DNA from 2 places in the Streptomyces sp. NPDC001194 genome. Region 2 is predicted to be linked to the other one. Evidence: riboswitches for the same ligand, from Rfam matches in the RefSeq annotation. Region 2 holds a riboswitch; the other holds the start of a gene.
What was found. Region 2 has a riboswitch for ZMP and ZTP ahead of glyA (serine hydroxymethyltransferase). Riboswitches for the same ligand answer to the same signal wherever they lie in the genome.
Positions count from the first base shown of each region.

Region 1 (8,925 bases), on a different contig from region 2:
TGACCGCACAGGGCTGGATCCCGCGCTGCGGGGAGAAGCAGTTCAACATCTCGTGCAGCCGCGACCTCCTCGACGCGGTGGTCCGCGCCCGGGTCACGGGGCTGCGCGGAGTCACCACGCTCCAGCAGAGCCGCGTACGGGCCCTGGAGGGCACGGCGGCCCGCGTCACCGGCGTCCGCGTCGACACCCCCGGGGAGCAGGACCGGCTGGTGACCGCCGACCTCGTGGTCGACGCGAGCGGGCGCGGCTCGCGGGCCAGGGCCTGGCTGCAGGAACTGGGGGTCGGCGGGATCAGACAGGCCCAGGTCGACTCCGGCCTGGTCTACGCGACCCGGATCTTCGAAGCCCCCGCCGGGGCGCACGGGATGGGCTTCCCGATCGTCAACGTGCAGTCCGACCCGCGGGTGTACGTGCCAGGCCAGACCGCGACGATCGTCCCCATCGAGAACGGCCAGTGGCAGGCCACCCTGTCCGGCACCCGCGGCGGCCAGCCCACCGGCGACCCCGAGCAGTTCATCCCGTTCGCCAAGGGCCTGCGCGACCCGATCGTCGGCGAACTCCTGGCCGGCAGGAAGCCCTTGAGCGACATAGCCGTCACCCAGGGCACCGCCAACCGCCGGGTCTACTTCGAGAAGGCGGACCTGCCCGACGGGTTCTTCGCCGTCGGCGACTCCGTAGCGACCTTCAACCCGCTGTACGGGCAGGGCATGACCGTCGCCGCGCAGGGGCTGCTGGCCGTGCGGACCCTGCTGCGCACCCAGGGGCTCGCCCATCCCTCCTTCGGCCGCGAGGCGCAGCGCGCGCTCGTCCCGCAGGTGTCCACCGCCTGGGAGCTCGCCACCTCGCAGGACATCCTGTACCCGGGGGCCACCGGCATGAAGCCGCGGGCCGGTGTCGGTCTGCTCAACGCGTACGTCAACCGGCTGATGACCGGAGCCACCACGCGGGAGGCGCTGACCGCCGCGTTCCTCCAGGTCATCACGATGAGCAGCACTCCGGCGTACTGGCTGAGGCCCTCGGTGGTCTGGCGCGTGCTGCGCGCCTCGGACCGGGGTGCGCTGAAGGCGCCGCCGCTGACGGCGGCCGAGCGGGCCGTCGCGGGGCTCGACCAGGGGGCGGGGCCGGTCGATCCCGTGGGTCCCGTCGGTCAGGCGCGATGAACGACGGTCTCATCCTGTACGTCCCGGGGTCGGTGATGATCCTGGCGCTGCTGATCAAGGCGCCGACCCTGCGCCGGGGCTGGGACCAGCCGCTCATGCGGGCCGTGTGCACCCTGCTCGTCGTCGGCTGCCTCGTCATGTTCCTGGCGGCGCCGCCGACGATCTCCGCGGTCAACCGGTTCACCGGGATCGTCAACTTCTCGGCCCCGCTCGTGTACAGCGCGCTGACCGCGTTCTCCGGGTCGTGCATCGTTCTGGTCCTGCAGTGGGGCGGCGGCCCGCCCGCCGTCGTACGGCGGGCCACCCGGCTGACGGTGGCCGTGTTCAGCGCCGTCACCCTGCTCATCGTCGTCCTGTTCGCGATCGGCGACGCGCCCGCGGAACGGCTGCGCGACCTGGACACGTACTACGCCAACACGCCCTGGCTGCGCGAGATGATCGTCTGCTACCTCCTCGCGCACACGGTGGGCAGTTCGACGCTGACCCTGCTGTGCTGGAAGTGGCTGCTGCGCGTGCGCCCCTCGCTGCGCCCGCTGCGCACCGGACTGGCCCTGATCGTGCTCGGCGGGGCGCTGGACCTCGGCTACCTGGTCGCGAAGTGGGCGGCGGTGGGCGCCCGCTGGACGGGCCGCGACTGGGACGGCCTGTCCACGTACGTGGCCCCGCCGTTCGCCTCCGCCGCGGCCCTGATGGTGGGCTCGGGGTTCATCGTCCCGCTGGTCGGCGGTTCGGCGGCCTGGCGGGACTTCAGCCGCTACCGGCGGCTGCACCCGCTGTGGAAGGCGCTGCGCGGCTTCGCCGCGTCGAGCGTGACGACGGTGCCGCTGACCTGGTGGTCGCCGATCGGGATCCGGCTGATCCACCGGGAATCGGTGATCGACGACGGGATCCTGGCCCTGGCCAGCTGGTTCGACCCGGCCGTGCGGGGCGCCGCCCACGAGGCCGCCCTCGGCCAGGGCATGTGCGCGTCGCGGGCCTCGGTCGTGGCCGACGCGGCCATGCTCGCCGCGGCCTGCCGGCGCCGGGAGGCGGCCGCCGCCGAAGCCGCGGCGGCGGCCTCCCGGGCGGCCGGTGCCGAGGCCGACCAGGGGCTGCCCGAGCCGTACCGGCTGGACTCCCGGCCGCTGACCGCGCTGGCCCGGGAGTTCCGCACCTCCCCCATCGTGGCGGCCGTACGGCGGGACCCGGCCGCGCTCTGAAGGCGCCGGCCGCCGGTCCTCACCCGGCGAGGGCGTCCTCCGGCTCGGGGTTGCGCGCGAGCCAGGCCCCGTACGCCCGCACCCGGCGCCAGTGCTGGAGCTGGTCGAGGGCGAACGTGGCCCGCGGGGAGGCCGCCGGGCGCGGCTCCAGCCCGCGTGCCAGCCGGTGCAGCTGGAAGCGTACGAAGGCCAGCAGCGCGGCGCCGGCCAGGTCCCGGTCCTTCCAGCGCAGCCGCTCCACGGTCACCCGTACGTCCTCCCCGGCGCGCCAGCGGGCCGGCAGATCGGGGCGGAACGCCAGCGCGGAGGCGAGCCCGACGACGGACACCCCGCGGGCCAGTACCTTCCGAGCGGTCTCCTGGCGGCCTATCCCGCCGGTCAGCATCAGCGGCATCGTGGCCGCGTCCAGGAACTGCTCGGCGAAGGCGAGGAAGTACGCCTCCCGCTCGAGGGTCCGCAGGTCGGCGGTGCGGCCCAGGGTCGCGGGGCTCTCCACGCTGCCGCCGGACAGTTCGACCAGGTCGACGCCGAGGCCGCCGAGGGCCTCGAGGACCTGCACCGCGTCCTCGGTGTCGAAGCCGCCGCGCTGGAAGTCGGCGGTGTTGAGCTTGACGCCGACCGCGAAGCCGGGGGCCACCTGCGCGCGGACCGCCCGGACGACCTCGGTGAGCAGCCGGACCCGGTTCTCCGGGCTGCCGCCCCAGCGGTCGGTGCGCCGGTTGACCAGCGGGGAGAGGAACTGGCTGAGCAGGTAGCCGTGGGCGGCGTGGATCTGCACCCCGTCGAAGCCGGCCTCCTCGGCCCGCCGGGCCGTGACCGCGAACCGGGCGATGGTGGCCTCGATGTCGGCCTCGGTCATCGCGGTGGGGCGGGCGAAGCGCTTGGTGTGCTTGCCGAGGCTGACGCCGATGTCGGAGGGCGCCCAGGCCGTGCCGGGCATCTCGGAGCCGACCTGCCGGCCCGGGTGGTTGATCTGCATCCAGACCCGCCCGCCACCGCTGGACGCGGCCTCGGCCCAGCGGCGGAAGGGGTCGAGCGGGGAACGGGCGTCGAGGACGATGGTGCCCGGCGCGGTCAGCGCCCGGCGGTCGACCATCACGTTCCCGGTGATCAGGAGACCCGCGCCGCCCCGCGCCCAGCGCCGGTAGAGGCGCTCGATGCGCTCGTCCGGCAGCTGGCCGGACCCGGCGAGGCTCTCCTCCATGGCCGCCTTCGCCAAGCGGTTCGGCAGGGCCGAGCCGCCGGGCAGCTCCAGTGGCGTGAACAGGTCCATCAGCAGTCTCCCCAGGAAACGTGTTGCACGTGTCATCGCGCGCCCCGGCGCAAAACATACCGCTCGCTCCCCGGCCCCCGTCAGGATCCGCCCACAAGAATCAAGACACCCCGGAAAACGCGGAACGCCCCGGGCCGAGGGGCCCGGGGCGTCTGCCGTAAGCGGTGTGCGCAGGCGGTGTTCCCGTACGCGGCGCGCGAGCGCTGCGGTCAGAGGTCCGCGAGCTCCAGCCCGGCCTGGGCGGCGGCCGCCCGGACCGTCTGCTCCAGCAGCACGGCGATGGTCATCGGGCCGACACCGCCCGGGACCGGGGTGATCAGCGAGGCGCGGGCGGCGGCGGACTCGAAGTGGACGTCGCCGACGTTGCCCTCGTTGTAGCCGGCGTCCAGGACCACGGCGCCCGGCTTGATGTCCTCGCCCCGGATGAACTCGGCCTTGCCCACGGCGGCGACCAGCACGTCGGCCTGGCGCACGATCGACGGCAGGTCGACGGTGCGGGAGTGGCAGTAGGTGACGGTGGCGTTCTGCTCCAGCAGCAGCATGCCGGCCGGCTTGCCCAGGATCGCGCTGCGCCCGACGACCACGGCGTGCTTGCCGGTCAGGTCCACGTCGTATTCGGCGAGGAGCCGCATGATCCCGCCGGGGGTGCAGGACACGAAGCCCGGCAGCCCGAAGCCCATGGCGGCGAAGGAGTGCATGGTGACCCCGTCGACGTCCTTGCCCGGGGCGATGGCCTCGAAGGCGGCGCGCTCGTCGATGTGGTGCGGGACCGGGTGCTGGAGCAGGATGCCGCTGATCTCCGGGTCCTCGGAGAGGGCGGTGAGCGCGGCGACGAGCTCCTCGGTGGTGGTCTCGGCCGGCAGCTCCACGTGGCGGGAGGTGATCCCGGCCTTGGCGCAGCGGTTCTGCTTCATCTTCACGTACGTCACGGACGCCGGGTCCTCGCCGACGAGCACGGTCGCGAGGCAGGGGGCGGTGCCGGTGCGCTCGGTGATCTTCGCCGCGAGGGCGGCCGTCCGCTCCGAGACGCGGCGGGCGAGGGCGGTGCCGTCCATCAGCCGGGCGCGGCCGGCGTCGGTGACGGTGGCAGTGGCAGTCTGGGCAGTCGTCACGGGGTCTCCTGAGCGTCGCTGCGGATCGCGGTTCGCGGGTTCGCGGTTCGCCCAGGCGCGCGGCAGGAGACGTACGTGCGGGGACGTACGCCGGGCCGCTCCCCGGTGGTGATCCACCCGAACGCCAGTCACGGCCCGGCTCCACTCTAATGGACCCCGTCGGCGGGTGCGGTGGTCCGCGGCCGCCCCCGGTGCGCGGGATCCGGTCAAACCGGTGGATCACCGGCGCCGAGCCTGGGACGATCGAGACATGACGCGCACTTTCGACCACCTCGTCGCCGAAGCCGAGTCCGTTTCGGTCGACGGCTGGGACTTCTCCTGGCTCGACGGCCGGGCCACCGAGCAGCGACCCTCCTGGGGCTACCAGCGGCTGCTCGGCGAGCGCCTCGCCGGGGTCCGCTCCGCCCTCGACATCCAGACCGGCGGCGGGGAGGTGCTCGCCGGGGCCGGGCCGCTGCCCCCGCTCATGGCGGCCACCGAGTCCTGGCCGCCGAACATCGGCAGGGCGACCCGGCTCCTGCACCCCCTGGGCGCGGTCGTGGTCGCGGACGCCGACGAGCCGCCGCTGCCGTTCGGCGACGAGGCCTTCGAGCTGGTCTCCAGCCGTCACCCGGTGACCATCTGGTGGGAGGAGATCGCGCGGGTGCTGCGTCCGGGCGGTACGTACCTCTCGCAGCAGGTCGGGCCGGCGAGCGTCTTCGAGCTCGTCGAGTACTTCCTCGGACCCCAGCCGGAGGAGGTCCGGCGCGGCCGGCACCCCGACGACGCGGTGGCCGACGCGGGCAAGGCCGGCCTCGAAGTGGTGGATCTGCGCTCCGAAAGACTGCGTACGGAGTTCCACGACATCGGAGCCGTGATCTACTTTCTGCGGAAGGTGATCTGGATGGTGCCCGGCTTCACGGTCGGGCAGTACCGGGACCGGTTGCGCGAGCTCCACGAACAGATCGATCGTGACGGCCCGTTCGTGGCGCATACCGCCCGTTTCCTCATCGAAGCCCGCAAAACGGGCTGACGGGAAGGGTGCGCAGGCGCGGACGGATCCACGGCCGAATGGTTGCGCGCCCACAGCGTGGCGCAGGTCACTCAATTCAGCGCGTAACGAATCGACTCGGGCATGCGATGAACCGACAGGTGTCCTCGCGCGGCCCCGGAATACAGACCCCCCTCGGGTCTGTTTCCCGAGTCCGCGCGATGATGTCCCGCCCACTCCCTATCTGTTCGCAACGAGAGGCTCCTTGTGTCGCTCAGCCCGTCCCGTACGTTCCCTCCGGAGATCGCCGAATCGGAGGCCCTCGTCGCGCTCGTCGAGCGCGGCCGCGAGCAGGGTCACATCAACGGTGACGACGTGCGCCAGGCCTTCGAGGCCGGCCGCATCCCGGTGGACCAGTGGAAGCGGGTCCTGCGCAGCCTGAACCAGGTCCTGGACGAGGAGGGTGTCGCCCTGCACGTCAGCGCCGCCCCCGCCACGAAGGCTGCCGCGAAGAAGCCCCGCAAGGCGGCCGCCGCGCCTGCCCGCACCGTGACGAAGAAGGCGGCCGCCGCGCCGCGCCCCATCGGTGCGCGCAAGGCCTCGGCCACCAGCGCGGCCCCGGCCACCGCGGCGGCGATATCCGCTTCGCCGGCCGCGGCCACCGAGGACGAGGTGACGGCCGACGCCGCCGCCGAGCCGAAGAAGCGGACGGTCAAGAAGACCGCCGCGAAGAAGACCGCGGTGAAGAAGACCGCCGCCGCGGCCAAGAAGACCAGTGCCAAGGACTCGGACGAGGGCGAGAACCCGGCCGCCGAGGGTGAGGACTGGGCCGCCGAGGACCTCGTCGACGAGGTCGAGGAAGAGGCCCCCAAGGCCGGCGGCACCCAGGGCTTCGTCCTGTCCGACGACGACGAGGACGACGCCCCGGCGCAGACGGTCATGGTGGCCGGTGCCACCGCCGACCCCGTCAAGGACTACCTGAAGCTGATCGGCAAGGTGCCGCTGCTCAACGCCGAGCAGGAGGTCGAGCTCGCCAAGCGCATCGAGGCGGGTCTCTTCTCCGAGTACAAGCTCGAAGAGGAGGAGGACCACAAGCCCGCGTTCAAGCGCGAGCTGGAGATCCTCGTCGAGGACGGGCGCCGCGCCAAGAACCACCTGCTGGAGGCCAACCTCCGTCTCGTGGTCTCCCTGGCCAAGCGCTACACCGGCCGCGGCATGCTCTTCCTGGACCTGATCCAGGAGGGCAACGTCGGCCTGATCCGTGCCGTGGAGAAGTTCGACTACACCAAGGGCTTCAAGTTCTCCACGTACGCGACCTGGTGGATCCGGCAGGCGATCACGCGTGCCATGGCCGACCAGTCGCGCACGATCCGCATCCCCGTCCACATGGTCGAGATCATCAACAAGCTCGCCCGTGTGCAGCGCCAGATGCTCCAGGACCTGGGCCGCGAGCCCACCCCGGAGGAGCTGGGCAAGGAACTCGACATGACCCCCGAGAAGGTCATCGAGGTCCAGAAGTACGGCCGCGAGCCGATCTCCCTGCACACCCCGCTGGGTGAGGAGGGCGACAGCGAGTTCGGTGACCTCATCGAGGACTCCGAGGCGGTCGTGCCGGCCGACGCCGTGTCCTTCACGTTCCTCCAGGAGCAGCTGCAGTCGATCCTGGGCACGCTCTCGGAGCGCGAGGCGGGCGTCGTCTCGATGCGTTACGGCCTGAACGACGGCCAGCCGAAGACCCTGGACGAGATCGGCCGCGTGTACGGGGTCACCCGTGAGCGCATCCGCCAGATCGAGTCGAAGACCATGTCGAAGCTGCGCCACCCGTCGCGTTCGCAGGTCCTGCGCGACTACCTCGACTGAGCCGGCCCGCGCCCCGCGGGCCGGCCGGAAGACCGGCCCGCGGGGCGTGAACGGCAGGGTCGCACCCTGCGGAACCGGATGGGCGTGCTCGCGCCGGATCCGCAGGGTGTCGCACCACCCGTCCGTGATCACCAGCACCGGCGCCTGCGGAGGAAAGCCCTCCGCACGCTGGAGCAGGTCGATGCCGGGCTGGAGCTCGGTCCCGCCCCGCCCGCGCACCTTCACCCTCCCCGCGATCTCGGTCGGGGGGGGGAGCGGAGGCCTGGCGGCTTGCCGCTGGCGGTCCTCAGGGCGGGGAACGTGGCGCGCCCCGGTGTGGGCGCACCCCGTACCCCGGAGCACCCGGTTTTTCGCGCCCCGGTGCCGGCCTCAGTTCTCCAGGAGGTGCTTCAGCTTCTCCTCGTTGCGCGGCGTCTCCTTGCGGGCGTACGGCTTGACCACGAGCGGGGCGATGACCCTGCCGATGCCGTGGCCCTCGAAGTCGAGGTCCAGGGTCATGCGCGAGCGCTTGCCGCCGTCGAGGGACTCGATGGTGCCGCGCACATCCCCGCGCACAGGTCCGCCGACCCCTTGGATGTGCCAGCTGCGCGGCCGGTCGAGCTCCGTGACCTGCATGGTCATCGGGAACTGCCGCTTGCCCATGCGCCGGGTGACGACGACCTTCGAACCGACGTGGACGGGTGCGCCGTCGAGCGGGCGGGCGGAGACGGCACTGTCCTGCCACTCCGGCAGGTGCGTGGGGTCCGTCACGTAGTCGAAGACGTCTTCGGGACTGCGGGAAATGTCGATGCTCTCTCTGATCGCGGACATGGCGACCCCTTACTGCCCCCTGCGTGTCCTCTCGTTTCCTTTCGATCGCTCTCGTTCCACGCTACCGCGCAGGTCAGGCGGCGGCCCGGTGTCCGTCCCGGTGCTTTCGGGCGGACATCGCGGCGTAGACGAGGACGCCGGCGAAGAGGAACAGCACGCCCTGGTAGACGGCCGCGTAGCCGGAGCCGGCGACCAGCCACATCGAGAAGCCGAAGGCCAGGCCCGCGAGGATCCCGTCGCGGACCAGGCGGCCGCGGTGGACGCGCTCGGACTGCCCGGAGAGCAGGAAGTGGATCTGCGCGGCGGTGGAGAGCAGGTACGGGACGGTCGCCGTGAAGGTGGTGACCAGCACGAGGATCTCGAAGACCCCGTCCGAGCCGGCCGTGTAGTTGTAGACCGTCAGGCCGGAGGCCAGGGCGACGGTGACGAGCACTCCGACCACCGGGACGCCCCGCTTCTTCGTCTCGAAGACCTTCGGGAAGAGCCCGTCGCGGGCCGCGGCGTACGGGGTCTGCGCGCTGAGCAGGGTCCAGCCGTTGAG
Region 1 covers NZ_JBIAXU010000018.1:150,894-159,818, forward strand. Annotated here, with positions in the region: gene ACFY1T_RS28795 (NAD(P)/FAD-dependent oxidoreductase) at 1-1,160, shown strand, start outside; gene ACFY1T_RS28800 (MAB_1171c family putative transporter) at 1,157-2,359, shown strand; gene ACFY1T_RS28805 (NADH:flavin oxidoreductase/NADH oxidase family protein) at 2,379-3,632, opposite strand; gene ACFY1T_RS28810 (bifunctional 5,10-methylenetetrahydrofolate dehydrogenase/5,10-methenyltetrahydrofolate cyclohydrolase) at 3,842-4,687, opposite strand; ZMP/ZTP riboswitch at 4,787-4,886, opposite strand; gene ACFY1T_RS28815 (methyltransferase domain-containing protein) at 4,995-5,756, shown strand; gene ACFY1T_RS28820 (RNA polymerase sigma factor) at 5,982-7,574, shown strand; partial or broken gene ACFY1T_RS28825 (hypothetical protein) at 7,599-7,823, opposite strand; gene ACFY1T_RS28830 (SRPBCC family protein) at 7,944-8,384, opposite strand; gene ACFY1T_RS28835 (amino acid permease) at 8,458-8,925, opposite strand, start outside.
Region 1: it holds a riboswitch for ZMP and ZTP, as region 2 does, so the genes downstream of both, ACFY1T_RS28810 (bifunctional 5,10-methylenetetrahydrofolate dehydrogenase/5,10-methenyltetrahydrofolate cyclohydrolase) here and glyA (serine hydroxymethyltransferase) in region 2, are expected to answer to the same signal.

Region 2 (19,080 bases):
TGGGCGGGGCCGTCGCCGCCGGGCTCGGGCTCGGCTTCCTCGCCGTGCTCGTCATCGTGCTCTGGATCAGCTCCCCCTACCCCGACAGCGGCCCCGGCGGCGCCCTGCACCTGGCCGCCGGGCTCTGGCTGCTCGCCCACGGGACCGAGCTCGTCCGGTACGACACCCTCTCCGGGGTGCCGGCTCCCGTGGGCGTGATCCCGCTGCTGCTCGTCGCGCTGCCCGCACTGCTCATGCGCCGGGCGGCGCGGCTCGGCAGCGCCTCGGGGGACGGCGGGGACGGGGATGAAGTGCTGCCCGCCTCCGCCGTCTTCTCCGCCGTGACCTGCGGATATCTCACCGTCGGCTCCCTGGCGACCGTCTACGCGGCCGCCGGGCCGATGCCCGCCGACCCGCTCAGTGCCGCTTGGCACGTACCGCTCGTCGCCGTGCTCGCCGCCGCCGGCGGGGTCTGGGCGGCCAAGGGGCGCCCCGTCGGGCCGCTGCCGCACTGGGTCCCCGGTGCCGTACGCCGGGCCGCCGCCCGCCCCCGGTACCCCCTCGCGCTGCGCGCCGGAGCCGCGGGAGCCCTCGTGCTGCTGGGCGGCGGCGCGCTGCTCGTCGGGGCCTCGCTCGCCTGGCACGCCGCCGAGGTGCAGGCGTCCTTCCTGGCGCTGACCGGGGTCTGGTCGGGCCGCTTCGCGGTCCTGCTCCTGTCCCTCGCGCTGCTCCCGAACGCCATGGTGTGGGGCGCCGCCTACTCCCTCGGCCCCGGCTTCGCCCTCGGCGCCGGTGCGACCGCGACCCCGCTCGGCTTCGCCGGCTCGCCCGCGCTCCCGAGGTTCCCGCTGCTGGCGGCGCTGCCCCCGGAGGGCCCCGGAACCCTGCTGACCTGCGCGACCACCGGCGTGCCGCTGCTGGCCGGGCTGGCGGTCGGGTGGTTCGCCGTACGCCGGGCGCGTGAAGTCTCGTACAAGGAAACCGCCCTGACGGCGGCTCTGGGCGCCCTGGTGTGCGCGCTGCTGCTGGCCGGGCTCGCGGCGGCCTCCTCGGGGCCGCTCGGCTCCCGGGGGCTGGCGAGCTTCGGCCCGGTGTGGTGGGCGGTCGGCGGGGCGGCCTTCGCCTGGACCCTGCTTCCGGCGGTCCCGGTCGCGGTGGCGGTGCACTCCTGGCGGACCCGGCCCGCCCGGCAGGCGGGCGCCCTCGCGCCGGACGCGGACGACGAGTGGCACGACAGCGGCGTACGGGAACTGCGCTGGGAGGCCCTGCGCCGGGCGGCGGGCGCCCTCGTACCGGACCTGCCCCAGGACCCGCCCCGGGCCCAGGCTCCGGCCGAAGCGGTCCCGGCCGAACCGTTCCGGGCTCCGGCCGAACCGGTCCCCGCGCCGGCCGAACCGGTTCCGGCCGCCGCGTCCAAACCGCCCCGACGGCTCACCGTCGTGACGGGGATTCACCTGGACCTGACGCCCGTTCCGGTTCCGCTCCCGACGGCCCCCACGGCTCCGGCGGAGGCGGCGCCGCGGCCCCTCGTCGCGCCCGTGGCCGGCGCCCGCGTACTGCCCCGCCGCAAGCCGCAGGACTGAACCGGCGCCGCCGGTCCTACTGCTGCACCTTCAGGATCTTGCCCAGCACGTTGTCCGGCAGCAGGTTGTTGCACTGCAGTTCCGCCGACTTCGTGAGGGCGTCCTCACGGCAGACGTAGAAGTCCTTGTAGGCCAGCTGGAGGCCGTACGAGCTCAGCGCCAGCAGGATCGCCAGCGAGGCCGTGACCAGCCCGCCGATCGCCGCCGTCCGCTGCGGGCGCGCCGCCGGCCCGAGGGCGGCCAGGCCCCCCTGGGGAGCGGGGGCGGGAGCGGGGGCACGGCCCGTCAGGGCGTCCACCGCGGACGCGGGGTCCGGCGCCGCGGGCTTCGCGCGAAGCCCGCTGATCCCCCAGTACATGGCGAGCGCACCGAGCAGCAGCCCCACCGACGGGATCCCGAAGATCCCGAAGAAGAAGCCCCACATGCCGGCCAGCAGCGCGTACCGGGCCCGCCGCTGGATCGGGTCCGTCGGGTCCCAGCGCGCCGGCCCGCCGGGGCCGGATCCGGGGTCCTGGCCCGGGCGGCCGTCACCGCCGCCGCCGTCGCCGTTGCCGCGCGGCTGCCACGGCTGGTCGGGCCGGCCTTCCGGGGGAGCCGCGAAGGGGTTGTCGTCGGTGGAGGAGTCGGGCTGGCGGCGATCCGGCATCGAGTGCGTTACTTCCCCTGTGTCGTGGACGTCCTCGGGACGTCGCGGGCCTCGTGAGCGGCGTGCGTCGAAGGGCTGTTGACGTGTGGCACGGTGCGGCGCACCGTGCCGTATGCGGCTTGTACGCCAGACGCTACCTCTCGCCCGTCCCCCCGTCCCTCGGGGGCGGTCCGGTGTGCCGGTATCGTTGCAGGCGGTCGGCGGCTTCGTAGGGTCACCCGTATTCAGGGGCACCTCGCTTTCGTCCGATCACACAAGATGTACGCCCGGTGCGTGACACCACGTGACGTGCGTATGGACGCATTCCCGCAGAAAGGGCCTCCCATGGCCGCCTCCCGCCTGGTCGTGCTGGTCTCCGGTTCCGGCACCAACCTCCAGGCCCTGCTCGACGCCATCGACGCCCACCCCGGCGGATCCGAGGGCTTCGGTGCCGAAGTCGTCGCCGTGGGGGCCGACCGCGAGGGCATCGCCGGCCTGGAGCGGGCCGAGAAGGCCGGGATCCCCACCTTCGTGTGCCCGGTCAAGGCGTACGCGACCCGCGAGGAGTGGGACGCCGCCCTCACCGAGGCGACCGCCGCCCACGCGCCGGACCTCGTCGTGTCCGCCGGGTTCATGAAGATCGTGGGCGCCTCGTTCATCGGCCGCTTCGGCGGCCGCTTCGTCAACACCCACCCCGCCCTCCTCCCGGCCTTCCCGGGAGCGCACGGCGTACGGGACGCCCTCGCCTACGGCGCGAAGGTCACCGGCTGCACGGTCCACTTCGTGGACGCCGGCGTGGACACCGGTCCGATCATCGCCCAGGGTGTGGTCGAGGTCCGGGACGGGGACGACGAAGCCGCTCTGCACGAGCGCATCAAGGAAGTCGAGCGCCAGCTGCTCGTCGATGTCGTGGGGCGCCTGGCCCGGCACGGCTACCGCATTGAGGGACGAAAGGTAACAATCCAGTGACCGCCGTAGAGAGCAGCACCACCTCGTCGAGCTCGTCGAAGCGACCGATCCGGCGCGCGCTCGTCAGTGTCTACGACAAGACGGGACTGGAGGAGCTGGCACGCGGCCTGCACGAGGCGGGCGTCGCGCTCGTCTCCACCGGCTCCACCGCCTCCAGGATCGCCGCGGCCGGCGTGCCCGTCACCAAGGTCGAGGAGCTCACCGGCTTCCCCGAGTGCCTGGACGGCCGGGTCAAGACCCTGCACCCGCGCGTGCACGCCGGCATCCTCGCCGACCTGCGCCTGGAGGACCACCGCAACCAGCTCACCGAGCTCGGCATCGAGCCCTTCGACCTGGTGATCGTCAACCTCTACCCCTTCCGGGAGACCGTCGCCTCCGGCGCCACCCCCGACGAGTGCGTCGAGCAGATCGACATCGGCGGCCCGTCGATGGTCCGCGCCGCCGCCAAGAACCACCCCTCGGTCGCCGTCGTCACCAGCCCCGCCCGGTATGCCGACGTCCTCGCCGCGGCCCAGGGCGGCGGCTTCGACCTCACCGCGCGCAAGCGGCTGGCCGCCGAGGCCTTCCAGCACACCGCCGCGTACGACGTCGCCGTGGCCTCCTGGTTCACGAATGCGTACGCCCCGGAGCCGGAGGCCGTGCTCCCCGAGTTCCTGGCCGGCGCCTGGGACCGCAAGTCCACCCTGCGCTACGGCGAGAACCCGCACCAGGCCGCGGCCCTCTACACCGACGGCCAGCCGGGCGGGCTCGCCAACGCCGAGCAGCTGCACGGCAAGGAGATGTCCTTCAACAACTACGTGGACACCGAGGCCGCCCGCCGCGCCGCGTACGACCACGAAGAGCCCTGCGTCGCGATCATCAAGCACGCCAACCCGTGCGGCATCGCCGTCGGCGCGGACGTCGCCGCCGCGCACCGCAAGGCGCACGCCTGCGACCCGCTGTCGGCCTTCGGCGGCGTCATCGCCGTCAACCGCCCGGTGACCGTCGAGCTCGCCGAGCAGGTCGCGGAGATCTTCACCGAGGTCATCGCGGCCCCCGCGTACGAGGACGGCGCGGTCGAGATCCTGGCCAAGAAGAAGAACATCCGCGTCCTGAAGGTCGACGGCACCCCGCACCAGCCGGGCGACCTGAAGCCGATCTCCGGCGGCGCGCTGCTCCAGCAGTCCGACCTCTTCCAGGCCGAGGGCGACGACCCGGCGAACTGGACCCTCGCCACCGGCGACGCCCTCTCCGCGGAGGAACTCGCCGAGCTCGCCTTCGCGTGGAAGGCCTGCCGGGCCGTCAAGTCCAACGCGATCCTGCTCGCCAAGGACGGCGCCTCGGTCGGCGTCGGCATGGGCCAGGTCAACCGCGTGGACTCGGCGAAGCTGGCCGTCGAGCGGGCGGGCGCCGAGCGCGCGCAGGGCTCGTACGCCGCCTCCGACGCCTTCTTCCCGTTCCCGGACGGGCTGGAGATCCTGACCGCCGCCGGCATCAAGGCCGTGGTCCAGCCGGGCGGTTCGGTCCGTGACGAGCAGGTCGTCGAGGCCGCGAAGGCGGCCGGCGTGACCATGTACTTCACCGGGACCCGGCACTTCTTCCACTGAGTCCGGCTCCCCGCACACGGCGAAGGCCGCCACCCCTCACGGGTGGCGGCCTTCGCCGCATCTCCTGTGGCCCTGCGCGGATCAGTAGCGCGGGCGGTTGAACCAGGCCACCGAGTCCTTGTTGACCGCGGCGATCAGGATGACCACGCCGATGGCGAGGCCGATCACGCCGCCCGCAGCCGCGCCCGCGGTGCCGTTGCTGCTGACGTTCGCGAAGTTGGCGAGGCTGCTGAGCAGGAAGAGGACGGCGTACACGATCGTCGTGATCCGGGTGGCGTTGCCGCCCTTGCCGAACTTCACGCCGAGGACGATCGCCCACACGGCGAAGCCGATGGCGATCAGGGCGATGACGGCGATCAGGCCGGCGGCCATCTGGCCCGAGTCGCTGCTGCCCAGGCCGCTGGCGGAGTCCGCGCTGGAGAGGAACGCCGCCCCCAGCAGGGCGAACGCGCCGACGATCAGCTGAATGGCCGCGATGATGAAGAGGAGCACGCGCGCGGTCTTCAGCACACCCGGCATCTGCATGGGCATGCCCGGGTAGCCGCCGGGGCCGGCCGGGTAGGCCTGGTTCGGGTATCCGTAGCCTGGCTGGCCCTGCGGGGCCTGCTGCGGGTAGGCGTAGCCGCCCTGCGGCGGAATGCCCTGCGGGGCCTGGTTCGGGTATCCGTAGCCGGGCTGGCCCTGCGGGGCCGGCGGCTGCTGCTGCCCGTACGGGTTGTTCGGGTCGCCGAAGCTCATCTTGGGGTGTTCCTCCGTGGAAGTGCGGGGACGCACGGCACGCACGGAGGAATCACTGCTGTGTGCGGTACGCCCCCCGGCACTGCCCGCGGCACTCTTTACGCCATCGTGGTCCGCCCGGACCGGAGTTGTCCAGCGACGGCGCGCCGGGCCGGTGACTTGTTGTGCAAGTGCAATGAACGGGTCAAGCCCGTTGCGGAGCGCCCGCCCGGGCCCGGGACCGGGCGCCCGGCCGGGCCCGCGACTGGAAGCGAAGCCGGTCCATCCGGGAGGATGGGGCCATGACCGCCCAGATTCTCGATGGCAAGGCCACCGCCGCCGCGATCAAGTCCGAACTGACCGCCCGCGTGGCGGCGCTCAAGGCCCGGGGCATCACCCCCGGCCTCGGCACCCTGCTGGTCGGCGACGACCCGGGCAGCCGCTGGTACGTCAACGGCAAGCACAAGGACTGCGCCGAGGTCGGCATCGCGTCCATCCAGCGCGAACTGCCCGCGACGGCCTCCCAGGAGGACATCGAGGCGGTCGTACGGGAACTCAACGCGAACCCGGAGTGCACCGGCTACATCGTCCAACTCCCGCTCCCCAAGGGCATCGACACCAACCGGGTCCTGGAGCTGATGGACCCGGCCAAGGACGCCGACGGCCTGCACCCGATGTCCCTCGGGCGGCTGGTGCTGAACGAGCCGGGCCCGCTGCCCTGCACCCCGTACGGGATCGTGCAGCTGCTGCGCCACCACGGCATCGAGATCAACGGAGCGCACGTGGTGCTCCTCGGCCGCGGCATCACCGTCGGGCGCTCCATGGGCCTGCTGCTGACCCGCAAGTCGGAGAACGCCACCGTCACCCTGTGCCACACCGGCACCCGCGACCTGGCGGCCCAGCTGCGCCAGGCGGACATCATCGTGGCGGCCGCGGGCGTCCCGCACCTGGTCAAGCCGGAGGACGTGAAGCCCGGCGCGGCCGTCGTGGACGTGGGCGTCAGCCGCGACGAGAACGGCAAGATCGTCGGCGACGTGCACCCGGGCGTCGCCGAGGTGGCCGGCTGGATCTCCCCGAACCCGGGCGGTGTCGGCCCGATGACGCGGGCGCAGCTGCTCGTGAACGTCGTCGAGGCGGCGGAACGGACGTCGACCAGTGCGGGCTGAGCACGAGGCGGAGGCGACCGGCGCGGAGTCCGGCCCCGGCGCCGGGCCCGCCGGCGCCGAAGCCGGGCCCGCGGATGCCGCGGTCGGCGCCGGCTCCGGGCCCGCGGGCCCCGGAGCCGGGCCCGATGCCGCCAAGTCGCGCCGCTTCCCCTCCATCACCAAGGACACCGCCCGCCCCGAGGGGCACGGCCGTGCCGCGCCCGGTGACGCCCTCGCGGCCCGCCAGTGGCCGATGCTCAGCGTGCTCGCGGCCACCGCGGTCGGACTGCTCCTGACCGCGCTGAACCACCCCCGCTTCGGCGTCCTGGTGATCGGCGTGGCCCTGATCGCGGCCTCCGTGCTGCGGCGCGTACTGCCGCAGGTGGGGATGCTCGCGGTGCGCTCCCGGTTCACCGACATGGTCACGTACGGGCTGCTGGGCGTGGCCATCACGCTGCTCGCGCTGGTGATGGAACCCAAACCGTGGCTGGACATCCCGTTCCTGGAGGACGCGGTCCGCTTCACGGTGCGCTGACCCGGCCGCCGCCGGGGCGCCCGGCGGGGTGCCCGGCGGGGCCGCGGCACCTGACGTACTCGCACCCGCTCGTACACCCGTCCGGCGGTGTCCGGCGGTCGAAAAGAGCGGGGAAATCCCCCTCCGCGCCTTCGAACTCCCGGTCCGTGTGCCCTGCACCACACGGACCGGGGGATTGGGCCGCCGGAAGGTCGGATAGCCTGACGCCGGATGTCTCTTCACGTCAAGATTCGCAGGGGAGCGGCGTCCGCCAGCACATGGGGCAGCGACGCCCCACCGCCAGCTGTCTAACGGAGAAGGCCATGACCCGCACTCCCGTGAATGTCACCGTCACCGGCGCCGCCGGCCAGATCGGCTACGCGCTGCTCTTCCGCATCGCGTCCGGTCACCTGCTCGGCGCGGACGTGCCGGTCAAGCTCCGCCTCCTGGAGATCCCCCAGGGGATGAAGGCCGCCGAGGGCACCGCCATGGAGCTCGACGACTGCGCCTTCCCGCTGCTCAAGGGCATCGACATCTTCGACGACCCGAACGCGGGCTTCGAGGGTGCGAACGTCGCCCTGCTCGTGGGCGCCCGCCCGCGCACCAAGGGCATGGAGCGCGGCGACCTGCTCTCCGCCAACGGCGGCATCTTCAAGCCGCAGGGCAAGGCCATCAACGACCACGCCGCGGACGACATCAAGGTCCTCGTCGTCGGCAACCCGGCCAACACCAACGCGCTCATCGCGCAGGCCGCGGCCCCGGACGTACCGGCCGAGCGCTTCACCGCGATGACCCGCCTCGACCACAACCGCGCGATCTCGCAGCTGGCCGCCAAGACCGGCGCCGCCGTCTCCGACATCAAGCGCCTCACCATCTGGGGCAACCACTCGGCGACCCAGTACCCGGACATCTTCCACGCGGAGATCGCCGGCAAGAACGCCGCCGAGGTCGTCAGCGACGAGCTGTGGCTCGCCGACACCTTCATCCCGACCGTCGCCAAGCGCGGCGCCGCGATCATCGAGGCCCGCGGCGCGTCCTCGGCCGCCTCGGCCGCGAACGCCGCCATCGACCACGTCCACACGTGGGTCAACGGCACCGCCGCGGGCGACTGGACCTCCATGGGCATCCCGTCGGACGGCTCCTACGGCGTCCCGGAGGGCATCATCTCCTCCTTCCCCGTCACCACCAAGGACGGCAAGTACGAGATCGTCCAGGGCCTGGACATCAACGAGTTCTCCCGCACGCGCATCGACGCGTCCGTGGCGGAGCTCGTCGAGGAGCGCGACGCGGTCCGCGAGCTCGGCCTGATCTGACCGGTCGGACGGGACCCGGCCGGCCCTGCGAAGGGCCGGCCGGCCCGGCCGAACGCGATCCTGCGACATCTGAAAGGCCCCGGCGTGCGCGCCGGGGCTTTTTGGCGTGAAGCACCCTGTTTACGCGCGCCCCGCGCGCCGTACGGTTGCCCTCCTCCCGAGCGAGGAGAACGCGTGAGTGGCACACCCGACGGCAGGGCCCCCGTGGACCCGGCGGCGACGGAGGCGGGACGCCTCCTGTGCGCAGGCACCTACCTCGACCCCGCCTACCGCGACCGGGTGATCGAGGAGCTCTACGTCCACGAGGAGCGGTTCCCCGCACCCTCCTACGGGTTCGACGCCTCCCGCGTCCTCGCCCACGCCCTGCGCGCCCTGCGCACCGAGGTGGCCTGGTCGGCGGGGATCGTCGCGGCGTGGGCGCTCGGCCTCCTCCTCACCCGCTCGTTCTTCTTCTTCCTGCTCGTCCCGGCGCTGCTCCTGAGCGGGGCCGGCCGGATCAAGAAGCGCCGCGAGCGGACCGGCCGCGGCGGCCGGATCTTCGAGTGGATCCTGCGCGGCTGCGCAGCCTTCCTCCTCGGCAGGATCCTGTGGGGCGTGCTCCGCGGCTTGTTCACGGACGACATCAGCGGCTTCCCGGTCGAGATGGGCGGCAGGGGGAACCCCGACCTGAGCTTCCTCGGCGACTACGTGGGATACCTCTTCGAGCACGACCCGCTCGGCATCCTCATGCTGCTGCCCAGGATCGGCCAGTACTACGGGGAGGTCTACTCGTGGTCGCTCGTGCTGGTCGGCGTGCTGGTCACGGTGCTCGTCTACTTCCAGCGCGGGCACTTCGCGCAGACCATCGGCACCAAGCTCGGCCGCGCGCACTACGCGGACCAGGAGGCCGATCCGGTCGGAGGCCCGCGCTTCCACCGGGCCCAGGACCGGATCGCGCGCATGCAGCACGCGCAGGTGGTCCTGTACGACGTCGACAACCCGTTCTGCGGGGCCGGCCAGGCCCGTCTGCCGTGGCAGCTGACGGTGGAGCTGCGCGCGCGGGCCGGAGAGGAGGCCCGCCGCCTCGACAACGCGGGCATCATCGAGCGGATCCGGCCCAGGCTGGAGGCCCTGCGCGTGCCCTCGCCGGGCGGCTCCGAGGGTGCGGAGGCGAGCGTCCTGGACCGGCTGCGCGAGCTGGTCATCGACGAGTGCGTGTACCTTCCGGCCGCCGGACTGCCCGACGTGGACGCGGTCGACGTCTCGCAGGAGGCGTTCGCCGGGCACCGCGCCGCCGCGGTCGAGGAAGGCGGCGAGCGGCGCCGGCACTTCCTGCGCGTCCGGATCGGCGGCTGGGACGAGAACCTCGTCATCACCGTGTTCATCCGCGTCCACACGCAGGGCGGCATGCTCATGCTGGAGGTCGCGCCGCACGTGCTGCTGCCGGTGCGGCCCGATTTCCAGCGGGCCGACGACATCGCCCGGCGCCGCCGCCGCAACACCCCCCTCGCCAAGGTGCTGCTGGCCCTCAGCAACGCCCCCGGCTCGCTCGGCGTGGCCCTCGCCACCCTGGGCGGGGCCTGCCGGGTCCCGTGGCGGCTGGCGACCGCCGGGCACGGGGTCGCGTACGCGGCGGGACCGGCCGCGTCCGTACGCGAACTCGCCTCGCAGAGCGACCTGTCGCTGTTCCAGCTGATGGACATGGACCGGTACGTGAAGACGATCCAGGAGCGCATCGTGGGCGGTGTGACGCAGGCGCTGCACGACGCGGGCTGGCTCACCGAGGAGTTCGCGGAGCGCGCGGTCAACGTCGCGGAGGGCGGGGTGTTCATCCAGTCGGTGAGCAACAGCGCCTTCGGCATCAACGGAGTGAGCCACAACAGCACGGTGAACCAGGGCAAGGACGGCACGGACCGGAAGGACGGGCGCGTGCGTGCGGGCAAGGGGAGCAGAAGTGGCCAATAGCGAAGGCGCCGGGCCGCCCTCGGTGCGGATCGGCGACGTACGCGGGAGCGCCTTCAGCATCGGCGGCACGGACGTCAGCAACAGCACGGTCAACCAAGGCGGTTCGGGGGCTGACGCCGCCGTCGCCGGGCCGACCGCCGAGGAGCTGCTGGAGGCGGTACGGGACCTCCGCGCGGCCCTCGTACGTCTGCCCCGCAGCGACGGGAGGGCTGCCCTCGACGCCGAACTGGACGCGGCGGCAGAGGAGTTGGAGTCGGCTGGCGAGGAGGTCCGGCCGGGGCTGCCCGCCCGGCTGCGCGGGGCGCTGGAGCGGTGGGCGCCACTGGTGGACTCGGTGAGCGCGGCCACCGCGCTGGCCGCCCTGCTGACCTCGTTCGGGGGGTGATCCGTGGCCCCGGGGAGCGGCCCCGTCCGGTGGAACCCGCGGACGCAGCAGTGGGAGGGCCCGGGAGGGCCGGAAGGCCCGGAGCGGCGCCGGCGAGGGCGTCCGGAGCCCGGAACCGGGTCCGGACGTGAGGAGCCGGGGCCCGGGGGGCCGCAGCTCCCGCCGATGCCGGCCCATCCGCCGGGCACTCATCCGCCGGGCACTCATCCCCCGGACGCACACCCGCGGGGCACCGGGCCGCGGAACCCGTGGGCCGCTCCGGCGGACGGGGAGCCCCGGGACACCCCGCCCGCGCGGCGCACCGCACGCCGGTGGCGGCTGCGGCTGGGCATCGCCGCCGGCGTGGCGGTGGCCCTGGGCGGGGCCGCGCTGGCGGCCTCGTACCTGAGGGCGGATCCGGCGGAGCTGCCCGACGGGTACAAGGTGCTGCGCAGCGCCGGGGCGGGCTTCCAGGTCGCCGTCCCGGACGACTGGCAGCTCAGCACGTCCGTGGCCTCGACCGCGGCCGGCACGGTGTTCCGGCCCGAGCAGGGCCGGGACAGCCTGCTCCAGGTCCTCCCGGTCACCGGTGGCCCCGCCAACCCGTGCGAGGTCCTGGTCGAGACCACCAAGGAACTGAGCACCCGGGAGGGCTACCGGCGGATCTCCCTCGAATCGAAGGACACCACCGGCTGCGAGATCGTGTACGAGATCCCCGACGGGGACGGCGGGACCGTGTACGCCGTCGGGCGGCTGACCGTCGCGTCCGGCGGCAGCCGCTGGGTGCTGATGGGCTTCGGCCCGGCCGCCGACAAGAAGGCCGTCCGCGCGCGGATGGCGGCGGCCCTGGGCTCGTTCCGGACGGGCTGAGGCGGGACCGGGGCCGGGCGGGGGCCGGACCGGGGTCGATCCCCGGTCCGGCTGCCCGTTACTTGAACATGCCCGGGGTGTAGTGGCCCGGGACCATGCGGGTGGTGACCGCGAAACGGTTCCAGACGTTGATCGTCGAGATCACGGCGATCAGGTGGGCGAGCTCCTTCTCCTCGAAGTGCTTCGCGGCCTTCTCGTACACCTCGTCGGGAACGAATCCCTCGGTCAGGACGGTCACGGCCTCGGTCAGTTCGAGCGCGGCCACTTCCTTCTCGGTGTAGAAGTGGCGCGACTCCTCCAGGGCGGTCAGCTGCACGATCCGCTCGACGCTCTCGCCGCCGGCGATGGCGTCCTTGGTGTGCATGTCCAGGCAGAAGGCGCAGTGGTTGAGCTGCGAGGCGCGGATCTTGACCAGTTCGATCAGGGCCGGGTCCAGGCCCTTCCTCGCGGCCATCTCCAGGCTCACGATCGCCTTGTAGACCTCGGGTGCGTGCTTGGCCCAGCCCATGCGGGGGGTGTGCTCGGGTGCGTGTGCGGTGGTGTCTTCGTACGTGGTGGTCATGCGTCCACTTTAAGAAGCAGGCGGCCCGCCCGTATGGTCCATATCCATGAAGGAATCTTGGGCCACTTCCGATGCCGGGGCGGGTGGCGGGGGCGGTGCTCCCGGTGCCGATTTCGGCGCCGACCTGCACTTGGACCTCTCCGCCGGGCGCGGCCTGCGCGCCGGGCTCGTCGAAGCGCTGCGCGAGGCCGCGCGCAGCGGGCGGCTGGCGCCGGGGACCCGGCTGCCGTCCTCGCGCTCCTTCGCCGCGGACCTCGGGATCGCGCGGAACACGGTCGCGGAGGCGTACGCCGAGCTCGTCGCCGAGGGCTGGCTGACGGCCCGCCAGGGCTCGGGCACCCGGGTCGCGGAACGTGCCCGGCCGCTCCGGCCCGCGGGGTCCGCCCGCGTCCGGCACCCCTCGCCGAAGCGGCACTCGTACAGCCTGGTGCCCGGCACCCCGGACCTGGGGGCCTTCCCGCGCGCCGCCTGGCTGACGGCGGCCCGGCGGGCGCTGACGGACGCGCCGAGCGACGCCTTCGGGTACCAGGTCGACGCGCGCGGCCGGGTGGAGCTGCGGGAGGCGCTCGCCGGGTACCTGGCACGGGCGCGCGGGGTGTACGCGGACCCGGAGCGGATCGTGCTGTGCGCGGGGTTCGCGCACGCGCTGATGCTGCTGGCCGGGGTGTTGCGGGCGCGCCGGGTCCGGGACGTGGCGGTGGAGGGGTACGGCCTTTACATGCACCGGGAGACGCTGACGCGGGCGGGGCTGCGGACGCGGCCGCTCGCGGTGGACGACGCGGGCGCGCGGACGCCGGACCTGTCCGGACCGGCGGGCGCGGGCGCCGGAGCGGTGCTGCTGACCCCCGCGCACCAGTTCCCCACCGGGGCGGCGCTGACCCCGGCCCGCCGGGCGGCGGCGGTCGACTGGGCCCGGAGCACGGGCGGGATCATCGTGGAGGACGACTACGACGGGGAGTTCCGCTACGACGGCCAGTCGGTGGGCGCGCTGCAGGGACTCGACCCGGACCGGGTGGTCTACCTCGGTACGGCGAGCAAGTCGCTCGCCCCGGGGCTGCGGATGGGGTGGATGGTGGTGCCGCCGGGGCTGCTGGACGAGGTCGTCGCGGCGAAGGGGCGGACCGACTGGACGTCGAGCGCGGTGGACCAGCTGACGCTGGCGGAGTTCATCCGGTCCGGGGCGTACGACCGGCACGTGCGCGGCATGCGGCTGCGGTACCGGCGCCGCCGGGACGAGCTGGTCGAGGCCGTCTCCGGCCGGGTGGCGGTGTCGGGCATCGCGGCGGGCCTGCACGCGGTGCTGGACCTCCCGGAGGGCACCGAGGCCGCGGCCCTGCGGTCCGCGGCCTGGCAGGACCTGGCGGTGGTGCCGCTGTCCTTCTTCGCCCACCCGGACGCGGAACTCCCGCGGCGGGAGGCCCTGGTGGTCGGCTACGGAACCCCGCCGACGAGCGCCTGGTCGGCGACGCTGACGGCCCTGCTGGCCGCCCTGCCCTGAGCCGTGCCGGTCCCGCCCGGGCGGCGTCAGGCTCCGGCGGGGTCCGGGGTGCCGGGTCGCGGGGTCGCCGGCGGTTCGCCGAAGCGGGCCAGGGCCAGGGCTCCGGCCACCGCCACCGCGAAGCCGAGCACGGCCAGCCAGGTCAGGCCCGCACGGGTGGTGTCGCCGAGCCAGGCCACGCCCACCGCCGCCGGGCCGATCGTCTCGCCGAGCACCATGCCCGCCGTGGCCGTCGTCACCGAGCCGCGCTGGAGCGCCGAGGTGAGCAGCAGGAACCCGGCGGCCCCGCCCAGCAGCAGTGCGTACAGAGCCGGGTTCGCGAGCGTCGCGGGCGAGACGTCGTCGATCAGCCGGACCGACACCTCGACCACCCCGAAGCCCGTCCCCGACGCGAGGCCGAGGACCAGTGCGCGCGAGCGGTCCGGGAGCCCGCCCGCCACCACCCCCACCAGCAGCACCAGCACCGCCACCCCCAGCAGCCCCAGTTTCAGCGCGAACGACCCCGTCCCCGAGCCCTCCTCGCCCGACGACAGCGCCAGCATCGCCAGCCCCGCGCACACCGTCCCCACCGCGCCCCACTCGGCCCCGCTCAGCGGTACGTGCAGCAGCCGCGCCGAGACCACGGCCGTCACCGCGAGGCTCGCCGCCAGCGCCGCCCCCACCGTGTAGATCGGGATGTTGCGCAGCGCCACGATCTGGAGGACGAAACCGGCCGCGTCCAGCCCCAGGCCCACCACGTACCGCCACTGCCGGGCCGCCCGCAGCAGCAGCGCCGCGTCCACGCCGGACCCGGTCCCCGGCTCCGCCGCCCGCGCGGCCATCGCCTGCAGTACCGACGCCGTACCGAAACAGACCGCCGCACCGAGTGCGCAAACCATCCCAAGGAGCACGAAAAGACTCTAGGTCATGGAGGTCATGAGGGGGTTTCGACGGCCGGATTCCATCGGTTCGCCGCCCCGTTCTAGTCTGTCCGCCATGGACGACAGCAGTACGGGCAGCAGAACAGGCGACAACACCACCACGCGACGACGCATGCGCTCCGGCGGCGTCGCCCTCGGCGGCATGGGCCTGCTCGCCGCCGCCCTCGTGGCGTGCGGCAGCAGCAACGAGCCCGACAAGCGCTGCGCGGACCGCGTCACCCTGGAGAAGCTGAACACCAAGGAGTGCAAGAGCGGCGGCCGCGGCTCGTACTACTACGGCGGATCCGTGGCGAGCAACAACAGCATCAGCGGCGGCAGCTTCGACAAGTCCGCCGTCACCCGCGGCGGCATCGGCGGCAGCCACAAGAGCTCCTCGGGCGGCTGATCCAGCGTGCAGCGCCACACGATCGAGCCGCGCCCCGACTGGCAGAAGAAGGTCGAGGAGCAGGGGTTGATCTACCCCCTCACCCGCTACCCCGACGACTCCCTGCGGCCCTACTGGGACGAGAGCGCGTACTACTCCTTCACCCTCCCCGAGGTGGAGGCGCTGGAGAACGTCGTCGAGGAGCTGCACGCCATGTGCCTGGCCGCGGCCGCGCACATCGTCGAGCACGACCGCTTCGCCGACCTGGGCATCACCGACCCGAAGCTGGCCGCCCTCATCGCCGAGTCCTGGCGCCGGCGGGCCGAACAGCCCTCCCTCTACGGCCGGTTCGACCTGCGCTACGACGGAGCCGGCGGTCCGGCCAAGATGCTGGAGTACAACGCCGACACCCCCACGTCCCTCGTGGAGGCGGCCAGTCCGCAGTGGTTCTGGATGGAGGAGCGCTTCCCCGGCGCCGACCAGTGGAACTCCCTCCACGAGCGGCTCGTCGAAGCCTGGCGCCGGCAGGCGGAACTGCTGCCGCCCGGCCCGGTCCACTTCGCGCACTCCGAGACGGACGAGCTCGGCGAGGACCTGATGACGGTCGCCTACCTCCAGGAGACCGCCGAGCAGGCGGGCCTGGCGACCGTGGAGCTGTCCGTCGAGCAGATCGGCTGGGACAGCCTGTCGGGCCGGTTCGTCGACCGGGGGCTCGGCTTCATCCGCAGCTGCTTCAAGCTCTACCCGTGGGAATGGCTGGTCACCGACCCCTTCGCCCCGCAGGTCCTCGGCACGTACGACCACGGCGGCGGCTCGGGGACCACCACGTGGATCGAGCCGCTGTGGAAGATGCTGCTCTCCAACAAGGCGCTGCTGGCGATCTTGTGGGAGCTCTTCCCGGAGCACCCGAACCTGCTGCCCGCCTACCTCGACGGCCCGCGCGAGCTCGCGCGGACCACCGGGTACGCGGCGAAGCCGCTGCTGGGCCGCGAGGGCGCCGGGGTCACCCTGCACCCGGCCGGCGGCGACGAGCCGTTCACGCCGGACGAGGGGGAGACGTACGTCTTCCAGGGCCTGGCCCCGCTCCCCGACTTCGACGGCAACCGCGTGGTGCTCGGCGCCTGGGTCGTCGAGGAGGAGGCCGCGGGCCTGGGCATCCGCGAATCGGCGGGCCCGGTCACGGACGAGTACGCCCGCTTCCTGCCCCACGTCATCCTGTAGCGCCGTCCCGCCGTGGGGGGGGGGCCCCCCCCCCGGCCCCCCCCCCCCGCCGCGGGCCCCCCCCGCCGGGGGGGGGGGGGGGCGGCCCGCCCGCCCCCCCCCACGGCCGAGGCGTCAGCCCGCGGCCAGCACCTCGCGCAGCTGGTCCAGGCCCCAGTCCAGGTCCTCCTTGCCGATCACCAGCGGCGGCGCGATCCGGATCGTCGACCCGTGCGTGTCCTTGACCAGCACGCCCCGCTCCATCAGCGCCTCGGAGATCTCCCGGCCCGTGCCGTGCGCCGGGTCGATGTCGACGCCCGCCCACAGCCCCCGCCCGCGTACGGCGGTCACGGCGCCCCCGCCGACCAGCAGGTTCAGCTCCCGGTGCAGGTGGTCGCCGAGCTCGGCGGCGTGCTGCTGGTGCTCGCCGGAGCGCAGCATCGCGATCACCTCCAGGGCGACCGCGCAGGCCAGCGGGTTGCCGCCGAAGGTGGAGCCGTGCTCGCCGGGCCGGAACACCCCGAGCACGTCCCGGTCGGCGACGACGGCCGAGACCGGGACCACGCCGCCGCCCAGCGCCTTGCCGAGGATGTACACGTCCGGTACGACGTCCTCGTGCTCGCACGCGAAGGTCTTCCCGGTCCGGCCCAGCCCCGACTGGATCTCGTCCGCCATGAACAGGACGTTCCGCTCGCGCGTGAGCTCCCGTACGCCCTGCAGGTAGCCGGGCGGCGGCACGAGGACCCCGGCCTCGCCCTGGATCGGCTCCAGCAGCACGGCCACGGTGTTCGCCGTGACGGCAGCCGCCAGCGCGGTGAGGTCCCCGTACGGAACGATCTCGAACCCGGGGGTGTAGGGCCCGTAGTGGTCGCGCGCCTCGTGGTCCGTCGAGAAGCTCACGATGGTCGTCGTACGGCCGTGGAAGTTGTTGGCCGCGACCACGATCTTGGCCTGGCCGTCGGGCACGCCCTTGACCTCGTAACCCCACTTGCGGGCGGTCTTCACCGCCGTCTCCACGGCCTCCGCGCCGGTGTTCATCGGCAGCACCATCTCCTTGCCGCACAGCGCGGCGAGTTCACGGCAGAAGTCGGCGAACCGGTCGTGGTGGAAGGCCCGCGAGGTGAGGGTGACCCGCTCCAGCTGCGCCTTGGCCGCATCGAGCAGACGGCGGTTGCCGTGGCCGAAGTTGAGCGCCGAGTAGCCCGCGAGCATGTCCAGGAACCGGCGGCCCTCGACGTCGGTCATCCACGCGCCTTCCGCGGACGCCACGACGACGGGCAGCGGGTGGTAGTTGTGCGCGCTGTGCGCCTCGGCGGAACGCAGCGCTTCAGCAGTTGTCGACACGGGGTCTCCGATCGTCGGTGCGGGCGTGATGGACGTGACGAGGGCGATGGAGGTGACGGGGGTGGCGTCACCTGCGTCACGTCACCTTGTATACGGCTATACGTCGCTCGTATACCGGACGGGGAAACCTTTCTTGTGGACCGCCCGCTAAGGTGAGCGGTACGCACGGCGACTGGCGTACGGAGAACCAACTCCGGGGGAGTCGTGCGCGCACGACCGCATACAGGGCCGCTCGCCTGGGCCTCGCGGGGACGAGAACTGACATCGACCCCGGAGGAGCCGCCATGAGCGCGAGCCGCCACCCCGCCCTGACCGCAGTCGACCCCGAGCTGGCGTCCTTCGTCGCCGACGAGGAGACCCTGCAGGCGCAGACCCTGCGCCTGATCCCGAGCGAGAACTACGTGTCCGCCGCCGTGCTCGAGGCCTCCGGCACGGTGCTGCAGAACAAGTACAGCGAGGGCTACCCGGGCCGCCGCTACTACGAGGGCCAGCAGAACATCGACCGCGTCGAGGCGCTGGCCGTCGAGCGGGCGAAGGGCCTGTTCGGGGTGGATCACGCCAACGTCCAGCCGTACTCCGGCTCCCCGGCGAACCTCGCCGTGTACCTGGCCTTCGCGAAGCCGGGCGACACGGTGATGGGCATGGCCCTGCCGATGGGCGGGCACCTGACGCACGGCTGGGGGGTCTCGGCGACGGGGTCCTGGTTCCGCGGCGTGCAGTACGGGGTGTCCGCCGGGACCGGCCTGATCGACTACGACGCCGTGCGCGAGCTCGCACTGGCGGAGCGCCCGAAGATCATCTTCTGCGGCGGTACGGCGCTCCCGCGCACGATCGACTTCGAGGCGTTCTCCTCGATCGCCCGGGAGGCCGGCTCGGTCCTCGTCGCGGACGTCGCGCACATCGCCGGCCTGATCGCGGGCGGGGCGCACCCCTCGCCGGTCGGGCACGTGGACGTGGTCTCCACGACCACGCACAAGACGCTGCGCGGGCCGCGCGGCGCGATGCTGATGTGCCGGGAGGAGCACGCGAAGGCCATCGACAAGGCGGTCTTCCCGGGCCTCCAGGGCGGCCCGCACAACCAGACGACGGCGGGCATCGCGGTGGCCCTGCACGAGGCGGCGCAGCCGTCCTTCGTGACGTACGCGCACGCCGTGGTCGCCAATGCCAAGGCCCTGGCGGCGGCGCTGCTGGACCGGGGCTTCGACCTCGTGTCGGGCGGTACGGACAACCACCTGATCCTGATGGACCTGACCTCGCGGGGGGTCCCGGGGAAGGTGGCGGCCAAGGCGCTGGACCGCGCCGGGATCGTCGTGAACTACAACACGGTCCCGTTCGACCCGCGCAAGCCCTTCGACCCGTCGGGCATCCGCATCGGCACCCCGTCCCTGACCTCGCGGGGCCTGGGGACGGACCACATGCCGCTGGTGGCGGAGTGGATCTCCCGCGCCGTGGACGCCGCCGCCAAGTCGGACGAGCAGGCCCTCGCGGCGGTCCGCGCCGAGGTCGCGGACCTGATGGCGGCCTTCCCCGCCCCGGGCCTCCCGCTCTCCTGACCGGTCCCCTCCCCGGGGCCCCGGCCCCGG
Region 2 covers NZ_JBIAXU010000001.1:581,053-600,132, reverse strand. Annotated here, with positions in the region: gene ACFY1T_RS02850 (DUF6350 family protein) at 1-1,562, shown strand, start outside; gene ACFY1T_RS02845 (hypothetical protein) at 1,579-2,208, opposite strand; gene purN (phosphoribosylglycinamide formyltransferase) at 2,533-3,156, shown strand; gene purH (bifunctional phosphoribosylaminoimidazolecarboxamide formyltransferase/IMP cyclohydrolase) at 3,153-4,742, shown strand; gene ACFY1T_RS02830 (hypothetical protein) at 4,824-5,480, opposite strand; gene ACFY1T_RS02825 (bifunctional methylenetetrahydrofolate dehydrogenase/methenyltetrahydrofolate cyclohydrolase) at 5,762-6,625, shown strand; gene ACFY1T_RS02820 (DUF3017 domain-containing protein) at 6,615-7,139, shown strand; gene ACFY1T_RS02815 (malate dehydrogenase) at 7,442-8,431, shown strand; gene ACFY1T_RS02810 (hypothetical protein) at 8,606-10,375, shown strand; gene ACFY1T_RS02805 (hypothetical protein) at 10,365-10,760, shown strand; gene ACFY1T_RS02800 (hypothetical protein) at 10,926-11,609, shown strand; gene ACFY1T_RS02795 (carboxymuconolactone decarboxylase family protein) at 11,668-12,171, opposite strand; gene ACFY1T_RS02790 (PLP-dependent aminotransferase family protein) at 12,218-13,669, shown strand; gene ACFY1T_RS02785 (hypothetical protein) at 13,696-14,547, opposite strand; gene ACFY1T_RS02780 (hypothetical protein) at 14,645-14,974, shown strand; gene ACFY1T_RS02775 (glutathionylspermidine synthase family protein) at 14,981-16,174, shown strand; gene rocD (ornithine--oxo-acid transaminase) at 16,289-17,497, opposite strand; ZMP/ZTP riboswitch at 17,656-17,746, shown strand; gene glyA (serine hydroxymethyltransferase) at 17,782-19,050, shown strand.